One region of the Clostridium sp. LY3-2 genome, then DNA from elsewhere that is predicted to be linked to it. Evidence: a T-box and tRNA genes for the amino acid it is inferred to sense, from the RefSeq annotation. Region 1 holds a T-box; the other holds one or more tRNA genes.

The links. A T-box is a leader RNA that pairs with one kind of tRNA and senses whether it is charged. The one in region 1 lies ahead of asnS (asparagine--tRNA ligase), so its partner is inferred to be a tRNA-Asn.
Region 2: it encodes a tRNA-Asn, which carries the amino acid that the T-box ahead of asnS (asparagine--tRNA ligase) is inferred to sense. The anticodon was not compared.

The regions. Positions count from the first base shown of each region.
Region 1 is NZ_JAMDLQ010000026.1:20,940-26,916, reverse strand. Features, by position in the region: gene M4I33_RS09040 (Xaa-Pro peptidase family protein) at 1-862, opposite strand, end outside; gene M4I33_RS09035 (metallophosphoesterase) at 978-1,676, shown strand; gene M4I33_RS09030 (cytochrome b5 domain-containing protein) at 1,714-2,112, opposite strand; T-box leader at 2,213-2,457, shown strand; gene asnS (asparagine--tRNA ligase) at 2,530-3,927, shown strand; gene M4I33_RS09020 (amino acid permease) at 4,181-5,602, shown strand; partial or broken gene M4I33_RS09015 (leucyl aminopeptidase) at 5,652-5,977, opposite strand, start outside.
Region 2 is NZ_JAMDLQ010000027.1:10,136-16,112, reverse strand. Features, by position in the region: gene M4I33_RS09255 (glycine--tRNA ligase) at 105-1,505, opposite strand; T-box leader at 1,558-1,728, opposite strand; gene M4I33_RS09250 (LURP-one-related/scramblase family protein) at 1,839-2,327, shown strand; tRNA gene M4I33_RS09245 (tRNA-Asn) at 2,362-2,436, opposite strand; tRNA gene M4I33_RS09240 (tRNA-Asn) at 2,497-2,571, opposite strand; tRNA gene M4I33_RS09235 (tRNA-Asn) at 2,775-2,849, opposite strand; tRNA gene M4I33_RS09230 (tRNA-Asn) at 2,918-2,992, opposite strand; gene M4I33_RS09225 (hypothetical protein) at 3,134-3,328, shown strand; gene lysS (lysine--tRNA ligase) at 3,374-4,882, opposite strand; gene greA (transcription elongation factor GreA) at 4,898-5,377, opposite strand; gene dusB (tRNA dihydrouridine synthase DusB) at 5,641-5,977, opposite strand, start outside.

The DNA.
Region 1 (5,977 bases):
GCGTAAAGTACTCTCCATATCCTTCTTTTTCTATGTAGCTTCTAGCTGCATTATCTATATCGCTAAATTTAACTCCTGGTTTTATCATAGCTATAGCTCTTTCGTTAGCTTCTTTTACTATGTTATAAACCTTAGCATGTTCTTTTGATGGTTCTTCTTTAAAGAATACTGTTCTTGTCATATCTGAGCAGTAATCCTTATACACTCCTCCCATATCGATTACTATGCTATCTCCTTTTTTAAGAACTGTATCATCAGTTCCGTGATGAGGATCTGCACCGTTTGGGCAAAATGCAACTATAGGACTAAATGAAAATTTGTTCATTCCATTTTTAGCGTATAGCTCTTTTAAAAGGTCTGCATAATATCTTTCAGTTTTTCCTTCTTCAAGTCTTTCTAAAAGTTCTACCATAGTTTTATCATTTAATCTTGAAGCTTCTTTCATAAGCTTTATTTCTTCTTCATCTTTAACTCTTCTTAAATCATCTATTATTGTAGATGAATTTACGTATCCACTAGCACTATTTATATCCATTAATCTTATTAAGAATTGTGCTGGCATAGTTTTATCTATTCCTAAAACTTCGTTTTTATCTACAAAACTTGAAAGTAGTTTTATTGGATCTTCTGTATCAGTATACCAAGCTAAATCTACTCCTAAATCTTCGTTTATAGGGAAAAGTTTATTTATAATTAGTTTATGCTCTCCATTAGATTTAATAAGAAGCGCTATCATTCTCTCCCCTGGACTAAACCATTTTCCTGTTAAATAAAATAATGATGGAGGTGCTGAAACTACCATTTGCTTTAAGCCTTGTCTTTGCATCTCTTCAATCACATTAAAAATTCTGTTTACCTTCATTCTTTATCCCTCCGTTTATGTATATTTATCTTCTATTATACACTATTTAATAACTTTTATATCTCTCTTCTATTGTTGTATAATATAGTTATATTGAATTATGGAGGTCTTAACAATGAAAATCGCAGTTATTTCTGATATACACGGAAATCTATATGCACTAATGAGAGTATTAGAAGATATAGAAGACAATAAAGTAGATACAATCGTATGTCTTGGAGACCTAGTTGGGTACGGTCCTCATCCAAACGAAGTAGTTGCTATGATAAGAAGAAGAAAAATTCTTTGCATTAAAGGAAATTATGATGCAGCTGTTTGTGAAAATGAATTTAATTTTATAAGAGAAAATACTATTAATTCATTTACATTACCTTGGACTGTAGAAGAATTAAGAGCTGAAAACAGGCATTATCTTGATAATTTACCTACTTCACTTAATCTTAATTTTGATGGTAACAATATTTTATTTGTACACGGTAGCCCAAATAAAATAAATGAATATATGCTAAAAGACTCTGAGGAAACTGAAACTATTATGAAAGAACTTAATTATGATATTTTAGTTTCTGCACACACTCACCTTCCTTGTGCTAAACAATTTGATAACAAATTATTTATAAACGATGGAAGCGTTGGTAAACCAAAAATCGGAAGACCAAACCCTACTTACGCTATATTAAATATAGACAAAGATAGTGGAACTTCTGTTAAAATTCACGAAGTTGAATATGAAGTAAAAAGAATAATTAAAGATATGAAGATGTTAAACTTCCCTGAGAGACTTATATCTTCATTTGAAACTGGAACTGAATAAAAAAATTCTGAGATGATTTTTATCATCTCAGAATTTTTTATTCTATCAATATGCCAACAATCCTAGAACTTTTAAGTTTTACTTTATCTTTATTGTTACATGCTTTGTATTCATTAGTAACATCTTTTCCAGGTTTTATATTGCAATATACTCCCTCTTTAAATCCAGTAACACCAGTAACATCATAAACTGTTCCTTCTATAGCTATGTAAGCTAAGTTATTTCCAAGTCCATCGTATTTTGAAAGCTCCTCTATTGTAAATTCTTTTCTCATATAATCTAATAAATTATATTCTTCTAATATAATTTCTATATCTTCCATTATATTTTTTATTTCCTCTACTATCTCTTCTTTATTTTTAGACCTTTCTAATAACATTTTTTTAAGTTTATTTATTTGATTATTTTTTTTAATTAGAAGTTTTTCTAGTAACATTTTATCCCCCAAAGAAATATTAGTATATAAAATTAATATATGCTTACTATATTGCATTTGATAGAAAAGTATTGTAAAATCAATTTAATGTATTCAAATTAAAAAAACTTTGACGAGAAGAGTAGACTTAGGACGTAGTTCTTAGCGAGTGAGGGATGGTGCGAGCCTCATACGAAGCCTTTGATTGAAGAACATCTCTGAGTTTCTAACCGAAAGCTTTTAAAGCAAGTAGACTTAGACGGATCCAAACCGTTAATATTGGATGGCATAAGTTTTGTGCCTGTTAAAGCCGGCTGTTTATCAGCAATTTGGGTGGTACCGCGGATATATCCTTTCGTCCCTTATAGTTTAGGGAAACGATAGGATTTTTTTATTGTCTAAAATTAAGAAAAAAACAATTACTAGGAGGTAATATTAATGAACAAAGATAACGTATTAGTTAGATCTCTTTACAGAAACACAGCTGAATATTTAAACAAAGACGTAACTATAACTGGATGGATAAGAACTTTAAGAGCTTCAAATGCTTTTGGTTTTGTAGAAATCAATGATGGTTCTTTCTTTAAAAATATCCAAGTAGTATTTGGAAGCGAATTAGATAACTTTAAAGACGTTTCAAAGTTACCTATATGCTCATCTTTAAAAATAATAGGTACTTTAGTAGAAACTCCAAACGCTAAACAACCGTTTGAGATTCAAGCTAAAGAAATAGTAATAGAAGGTATGTCAGATTCAGACTACCCACTTCAAAAGAAAAGACACACTTTCGAGTATTTAAGAAGCATAGCTCACTTAAGACCTAGAAGTAATGCTTTCTCAGCAGTATTTAGAGTTAGATCAGTTGCAGCTTATGCTATACACAAATTCTTCCAAGAGCAAAACTTCGTATACACTCACACTCCAATCTTAACTGGTAGTGACTGTGAAGGTGCAGGAGAAATGTTTAAAGTAACTACGTTTGATTTACAAAACGTACCTACTACTAAAGAAGGAACTATAGATTTCAAAGAAGATTTCTTCGGAAAAGAAACTAACCTTACAGTTTCAGGACAATTAAACGGTGAAACTTTTGCTTTAGCATTTAGAAACATCTATACTTTCGGACCAACATTTAGAGCTGAAAATTCAAACACAGCAAGACATGCTGCTGAATTCTGGATGGTTGAACCTGAAATATCATTTGCAGATTTAAATGATAACATGGAACTTGCTGAAAAAATGCTAACATATGTTATTAAATATGTTATGAATGAATGCCCTGAAGAAATTCAATTCTTCAACCAATTTATAGATAAAGGTTTAGTAGAAAGATTAAATCACGTAGTAAACTCAAACTTTGCGAGAGTTACTTACACTGATGCTGTAGAAATACTTAAATCTTGTGATAAGAAATTCGACTACCCTGTTGAGTGGGGAATCGACTTACAAACTGAACACGAAAGATACTTAACTGAAGAGCACTTCAAGTGTCCAGTATTTGTAACTGATTATCCAAAAGATATAAAAGCATTCTACATGAGAATGAACGAAGACAACAAAACAGTTGCTGCTATGGACCTTTTAGTTCCTGGTATCGGCGAAATAATAGGTGGAAGCCAAAGGGAAGAAAGACTTGATGTTTTAAAAGCAAGAATGTCTGAACTTAACTTAAACGAAGAAGATTACTGGTGGTATTTAGAGCTTAGAAAATACGGAGAAACTAAGCACTCAGGATACGGATTAGGATTTGAAAGATTAATAATGTATATAACTGGTATGTCAAATATCAGAGACGTAATCCCATTCCCAAGAACTACAGGTCAATCAGACTTCTAATAAAAAAGCCACTGAATTCAGTGGCTTTTATTTTCAACTTTTTTATTCCATTCTAATCTTAATTTGTAATAATTTTAATTATTATGGAACATATTGACTATAGTGTACATCTTGTATTACTATATGTTATGATACGATAATTAAATCTTTAACAAAACCAATCACACGTTATTTAAATGTTTACATTTAGTTAACATATTAAGATTTATTATCTTGTTATTTTAAAAATGAATATAGTTATGGGGGGTTCTTTATGAACGCAAAAAACGATACTAAAAAAATCATGTGGTATAGTCTTGCACTTATGGCCTTCTCTGCTGTTTGGGGATTTGGAAACGTTGTTAACGGATTCTCTGAATTCGGAGGACTTAAAGCGATTGTATCATGGATACTAATTTTCGCAGTATATTTCGTTCCTTACGCTTTAATGGTTGGGGAACTTGGTTCTGCATTTAAAGATTTAGGTGGTGGGGTTAGTTCTTGGATTAACGAAACTATAGGACCTAAACTTGCTTATTATGCTGGTTGGACTTACTTTGTTGTACACTTACCTTACATATCACAAAAACCTCAAGGTGCAGTTATTGCAGCTTCTTGGGCAATATTCCAAGATGGTTCAATAAGTAATCTTAGCCCTTTATTATTACAAGCTCTTTGCTTAGTAATATTCTTATTTGGACTTTGGTTTGCATCAAAAGGAATTAAAGCATTAAAGAACATAACAACTATAGCCGGTACATCAATGTTTATAATGTCAATTCTTTTCATATTATTAATGATTGCAGCACCAGCTATAACAAATGCACCTCTTCTAAAAATAGATTGGTCATTTGATACATTCATGCCTACTTTCGACGTTAAATACTTTACTAGTTTATCTATATTAGTATTTGCTGTTGGTGGTTGTGAAAAGATTTCACCTTATGTAAATAAGATGAAGGATCCTTCTAAAGGTTTCCCAAAAGGTATGATAGCACTTGCTATAATGGTTGCTGTTTGTGCTATACTTGGAACTATTTCTTTAGGAATGATGTTTGATTCAAATAATGTTCCAAAAGACTTATTAACAAATGGTGCTTACTACGCATTCCAAAGACTTGGTGAATACTATGGAATAGGGAATACTTTCGTTGTTATCTACGCTATAACAAATGTTATAGGACAAGTATCAACTCTTATCCTTTCAATAGATGCACCACTACGTATACTTTTAGATAGTGCAGATAGTGAATATATACCAGAAAAATTACTTGTTCAAAATGAACATGGTTCTTTTATTAATGGTAATAAATTAATAGGTGTAATCGTTGCTATTTTAATAATAATACCTGCTTTTGGTATAGGTGATGTTGATGCTATTGTAAAATGGTTAATAAAGCTTAATGCTGTTTGTATGCCACTTAGATATCTTTGGGTATTCGTAGCTTATATAGCATTAAAAAGAGCTGGAGATAAATTCCACGCTGAATATAGATTCACTAAAAGCAAAGCTTTTGGTATTATCCTAGGTGCATGGTGCTTTGGATTCACTGCATTTGCATGTATAGGTGGAATGTATTCAGAAAACACATTCCAATTAGTATTAAATATAATAACTCCTTTCGTTTTAGTTGGATTAGGATTAATCTTACCTAGAATCGCTGCAAAAGAAAGAAGAGCTAAAGGAATATCTTAAAATAAAAAGATGCTTCGCAAAATATATTTGCGAAGCATCTTTTTTAATTCTATTTATTAGCTCTTCCTTTTGCTAATTCATAAATAGTGTTAACTGGAACTCCAGTACCACCTTTTCCTTTATAAGTTACAGGTTTATCAGTCCAAGCTGTTCCTGCTATATCCATATGAACCCAAGGAGTTTCTTCTGCAAATTCTCCAACAAACAATCCTGCTGTTATTGTTCCTGCATATCTTCCTCCTATGTTTTTAAGGTCTGCTATATCTGATTTTATTAATTCTTTATATTCTTCAAAAGCTGGTAACTTCCAAGCTCTTTCCCCTGTATACTCTGAAACACCAACTACTTCACTGCATAAATCATCATTATTTGTTA
Region 2 (5,977 bases), on a different contig from region 1:
ATTTAAGTTTTTCACCATAATATAAGCATATCTATCAATATAAAAACATTTTTATTTTTTTATATGCGAAAAGCCTACCTTAGGTTAATAAGGCAGGCTATTTTTTAAAATTCTAAGCTTTTTTGGATGTAAGCTTCTAAATCTTCTATTTTAATTCTTTCTTGTTCCATAGAATCTCTATCTCTTACAGTTACTGCTCCATCTTCCACAGTTTCAAAATCAATTGTTATACAGAATGGTGTTCCTATTTCGTCTTGTCTTCTGTATCTCTTTCCTATGCTTCCAGCTTCATCGTATTCAACGTTGAATTTTTTAGCTAATAAAGAATATACTTCTTCAGCTTTTTCTGAAAGTTTTTTAGATAATGGTAGTATTGCAGCTTTGTAAGGTGCAAGCGCTGGGTGTAGTCTCATAACTACTCTTGAATCTTGTTTAGTTTCTGTAGATAAATCTTCTTCTTCGTATGCATTTACTAAGAATGCAAGTGCAACCCTATCAGCTCCAAGTGATGGTTCTATTACGTATGGAACGTATTTTTCATTAGTTTGAGGGTCTAGATAACTCATATCTTGACCTGAATGCTCTTGGTGTTTCTTTAAGTCGTAGTCAGTTCTATCTGCTATTCCCCAAAGTTCTCCCCATCCGAATGGGAATAAGAATTCTATATCTGATGTAGCATTTGAGTAGAATGATAATTCTTCTTCTCCGTGGTCTCTCATTCTTAATGATTTTGCATCCATTCCTAAGTTTAATAGGAAGTTCCAACAATAATCTCTCCAGTATCCAAACCATTCTAAGTCAGTTCCTGGTTTGCAGAAGAATTCAAGTTCCATTTGCTCAAACTCTCTAGTTCTAAATGTAAAGTTTCCTGGTGTTATTTCGTTTCTGAATGATTTACCTATTTGACCTATTCCAAATGGTACTTTCTTTCTTGAACTTCTTTGAACTTGTTTGAAGTTTACGAAAATACCTTGTGCTGTTTCTGGTCTTAAGTATATTTCATTTTTAGCATCTTCTGTTACACCTTGGAATGTTTTAAACATAAGGTTAAATTGTCTTATATCTGTGTAATTCATTTTTCCACAGTTTGGACAAACTATATTATTTTCTTCTATATAAGTTTTTAACTCTTCATTTGACATACCATCAGCTGAAGCAACTTCTACTCCTGATTCTGTCATATGATCTTCAACTAATTTATCTGCTCTGTATCTAGTTTTACATTCTTTACAGTCCATTAAAGGATCTGAGAATCCTCCTAAGTGACCTGAAGCTTCCCAAACACTTTTGTTCATTAATATAGCGCAGTCAACTCCTACGTTATAAGGACTTTCTTGGATGAACTTTTGCCACCAAGCCTTTTTAACGTTGTTCTTAAACTCTACTCCTAATTGACCGTAATCCCATGAGTTTGCAAGTCCACCGTATATGTCTGAGCCAGGGAATATAAATCCTCTGTTTTTACATAACGCTACGATTTTTTCCATAGTCTTTTCTACTGCCATAATTTATCCCTCCAAATTAATTTTTTGTAATAAAAAAAGCCTTAAAGCACAATAAAGGGACGAAATTTATTTTCCGCGGTTCCACCCTTCTTGGCTAAAGCCCAACTTTCTAAGTAACTGTACTCCAAAGCTCCCTTCAATCCAAATTTCTAATGATTTTCACCTTCCATCATCTCTCTAAAAGAAATATTTTGAATTTACTCTTCTTTTTCGACGTACATATTTAAATTATATTATTAATTTTACCAAATGGTTTCTATATGTCAAGAATTTATCTATAAATATGTATTATAATTTATTTGTATACTATTTTTAAAGAAGGGATGGAATTATATGAAATACATTTTAAGTGAAAATCTTGTAGCCATTTCAAATGACTATAAAGTAAAAGATACAGAAGGTAATTTAAGATATGAAATTGACGGCAAAATCCGCGCCTCTTCAGAAAAATTATATTTTAAGGATCATAACGGAAATAAATTATTTAAATTAAAAAAGAAACTCTTAAGCTTTACTGATTCTTTTATTATTGAGAAAAATGGAGAAGATTATGCAGAAGTTCATAAAAAGCTCCTTACTCCTTTAAAAGAAAATTTTATTTTAGATACACCTTACGGTGAAATTGAAATAAAGGGAGATTTTATAGATCATGAATTCGAGTTTTTTGATGAAGATGATGAGAAAATAGCTACAGTTTCTAAAAAGCTTATTTCAGAAACTGATAAATACGTAGTAGAAGTATTTGAGTTTGATGATCATGCACTTATTTTAGCAGCTTCTATAATTATAGATTTAGTAGAACATGATGAAGGTGAAGAATAAATAAAAAAAGCAGTGATAAATTCACTGCTTTCTTTGGCTCCGCGAAGAGGACTCGAACCTCCAACCTATCGGTTAACAGCCGAGTGCTCCACCATTGAGCTATCGCGGATTATTAAAATTTGTGTTATTAACACAACCGACTTTGTAATGAATGATTTTAAAATAAAATTGGCTCCGCGAAGAGGACTTGAACCTCCAACCTATCGGTTAACAGCCGAGTGCTCCACCATTGAGCTATCGCGGAACATTCATTACATTGAATATTATATCAGTTTTCATTTAAAATGCAAGTATTTTTTTTAAATACTTTAAATTAACATAAGTTTTTATTTAAACTAGCTAAATCTTATACCGTATCTTTAATCTAAATCTTTACCTAAAATGTTTTTTATATAAACCTTATATTTTTTAGGCGAAAAAAAAACAGTGATTAAATCACTGTTTCTTTGGCTCCGCGAAGAGGACTCGAACCTCCAACCTATCGGTTAACAGCCGAGTGCTCCACCATTGAGCTATCGCGGATTATTATTAAGTGCAGTATCTTTACTAACACAAAGCGACATATGATAAACTTCCTTTTAAAATAAAATTGGCTCCGCGAAGAGGACTTGAACCTCCAACCTATCGGTTAACAGCCGAGTGCTCCACCATTGAGCTATCGCGGAACGTTTATCACATTGATTATTATATCAAGTTTTGTAGAATTTGCAAGTGTTTTTTGAAATTTTGGTATTTATTTTTAGTTTTTATTCTAATTTTTACCATTAATAGTATTATATAATAATGAACTATTAGGAGGTTCTGTTATGCCATTTAATAAAATTTTAAAAAGAAACTTATTTATCGTTTTATTTCCTATCCTCTTTGGAATCTTACTTATATTTTTTAGTGAATCTTATTTAGATTCTAACTATATAGCATATGTACTGCTCTTACCTTTTGTAGCAGTAGGCGGTTCACTTTTAGAATATTTTATAACTTCCTTCAAAAATAAAAAATAGACATTATGATAGGCTATCCTATCATAATGTCTATTTATATATAAACTATTTGTTTATTGGTTTCATAGTTGGGAATAAGATAACGTCTCTAATTGATGATGAATCAGTTAAGAACATTATTAATCTATCTATTCCTATTCCAAGACCACCTGTTGGAGGCATTCCTGTTTCTAGAGCGCTCATGAATTCTTCATCTAGCATGTAAGCTTCATCGTCTCCGTATTCTCTTTCTTGTTCTTGTTGTGCAAATCTTTCTCTTTGAACGATTGGGTCGTTAAGCTCTGAGTAAGCGTTACATAACTCTCTTCCGTATACGAATCCTTCAAATCTTTCAGTAAACATTTCGTTTCCTCTTTTCTTTTTAGTAAGAGGTGAAATTTCTACTGGGTAGTCTATTAAGAAAGTAGGTTGGATTAATTTTGACTCACCATACTCTTCAAATAGCATGTTAAGAACTTCCCCTTTAGTTACCTTATCTAAAGGTTTAGGGAATTCTAATCCTCTTTCTTTAGCTATAGCTTGTGCCTCTTTGTCGTCTTTAATTTCATTAAAGTCAACTCCAGCATACTCTTTAACTGCATCTACCATAGTTACTCTTCTCCAAGGTGGAGTAAAGTCTATTTCAGTTCCTTCGTAAGTGATTTTAGTAGTTCCGTTAACTTTTTCGCAAACGTAAGCTACCATGTTTTCTGTTATTTCCATCATATCGTTGTAATCTGCATATGCTTCATATAACTCTATTGCTGTAAACTCTGGGTTATGTCTAACTGATACTCCTTCATTTCTGAAGTTTTTACCCATTTCGTATACTTTATCAAATCCAGCTACTATTAATCTTTTTAAGTATAACTCTGGTGCAATTCTTAGATACATATCTATATCAAAAGTATTGTGATGAGTTATAAATGGTCTAGCAGCAGCTCCACCAGCAATAGTTGCAAGTGTTGGAGTATCTACTTCTAAGAATCCTCTATCATCTAAGTACTCTCTTATAGCTCTAACTATTTTAGATCTCTTAATGAAAGTTTCTTTAACTTCTGGATTAGTGATTATATCTACTTCTCTTTGTCTGTATCTTAAGTCTGGATCCTTTAATCCGTGGAATTTCTCTGGTAGTGGCTTTAATGATTTACAGATTAGTTCTACATCTGAAACCTTAACAGAAATTTCTCCAACCTTAGTTTTGAAAACTTCTCCTGTAACTGCAACCCAGTCTCCTAAATCATATGCTTTGTATGCCTTAAGAGCCTCTTCTCCAACTACATCGATCTTTATGAATAATTGGATTCTACCTGCAATGTCTTGTATGTCAGAGAAAACTACTTTCCCTTGACCTCTCTTAGACATTATTCTACCTGCTAATTTAACAGTCTTTCCTTCTAACTCCTCAAAGTTATCTTTGACTTCTTGTGATACATGAGTTGTTTCTACCTTGTATACGTCAAATGGGTCTTTTCCAGCTGCTTGTAATTCAGCTAATTTTTCTCTTCTTAGAGCTTCTTGTTCACTATACTGAGCTTCTAACTCTTGTACATTCATTTCCTCAGTTGACATTGATATCCCTCCGTTTTATCTTCTAATTCCTAGGATTTCGAATTTATTAACTCCTCCTGGAACATTTATTTCTACTATATCTCCAACTTTTTTACCTATTAAACCTTCTCCTACTGGTGATTCGTTAGATATTTTAAATTCCATTGGATCTGCTTCTGCTGAACCTACTATTGTATATTCAACTTCTTCATCAAATTCATAATCTTTAACTTTTACTATTGAACCTACTGCTACTATATCTGAAGGTATTTCTGATTCATCAACAACCTCAGCATTTTTTAGCATGTTCTCGATTTGCATGATTCTTCCTTCTACGAATGCTTGCTCGTTTTTAGCTTCATCGTATTCAGAGTTCTCACTTAAATCTCCATATCCTAAAGCTACCTTAATTCTCTCAGTTACTTCTTTTCTCTTAACTGTCTTTAAGTGCTCTAATTCGTTTTCAAGTTTATTAAGACCTTCTACAGTCATAACAAAAGTTTTCTTTTCACTCATACTTAACTCCCCTTTACCAAAAACTAATTTGGGTAATATATTTTTTATTATCTTACTTGACATAAAATATACTAATCACAATTGAATTTCATTTAAAATATTATAAATCAGTGCCTATAATATGTCAACAAAACTGACTATTCTAAGGAATTAATCGGTATTCCAATTTCATCCTTATATATATAGATTTTAATAGATACAACTTGGAAGAACATTTATAAAATGTTCTTCCAAGTTTAAAATTCTATTCAAAAGTATACTTATTATTCAGAAATTTTATTCATATTTTCTAATTCTTTTTTGTAATTATTTAAAAGTTCTATAACTTCTTCACTAGTATTTAAAGTATTTAGCTTGTTTCTTATATCAGTACATTTAGGTAGTCCCTTAACGTACCAAGCTGCGTGCTTTCTCATTTCTCTAGTGGCTTTGTGTACTCCATCGTATTTTACTGCTAGTTCGTAATGTCTTATACACATATTAATCTTTTCTTCTGGAGTTATATCTAAAGGTTCTTCTCCCTTTAAGGCTCTTTCTATTTCTTTGAAAAGCCAAGGATTTCCCATACTTCCTCTTGCGACCATTATAGCATCACAACCT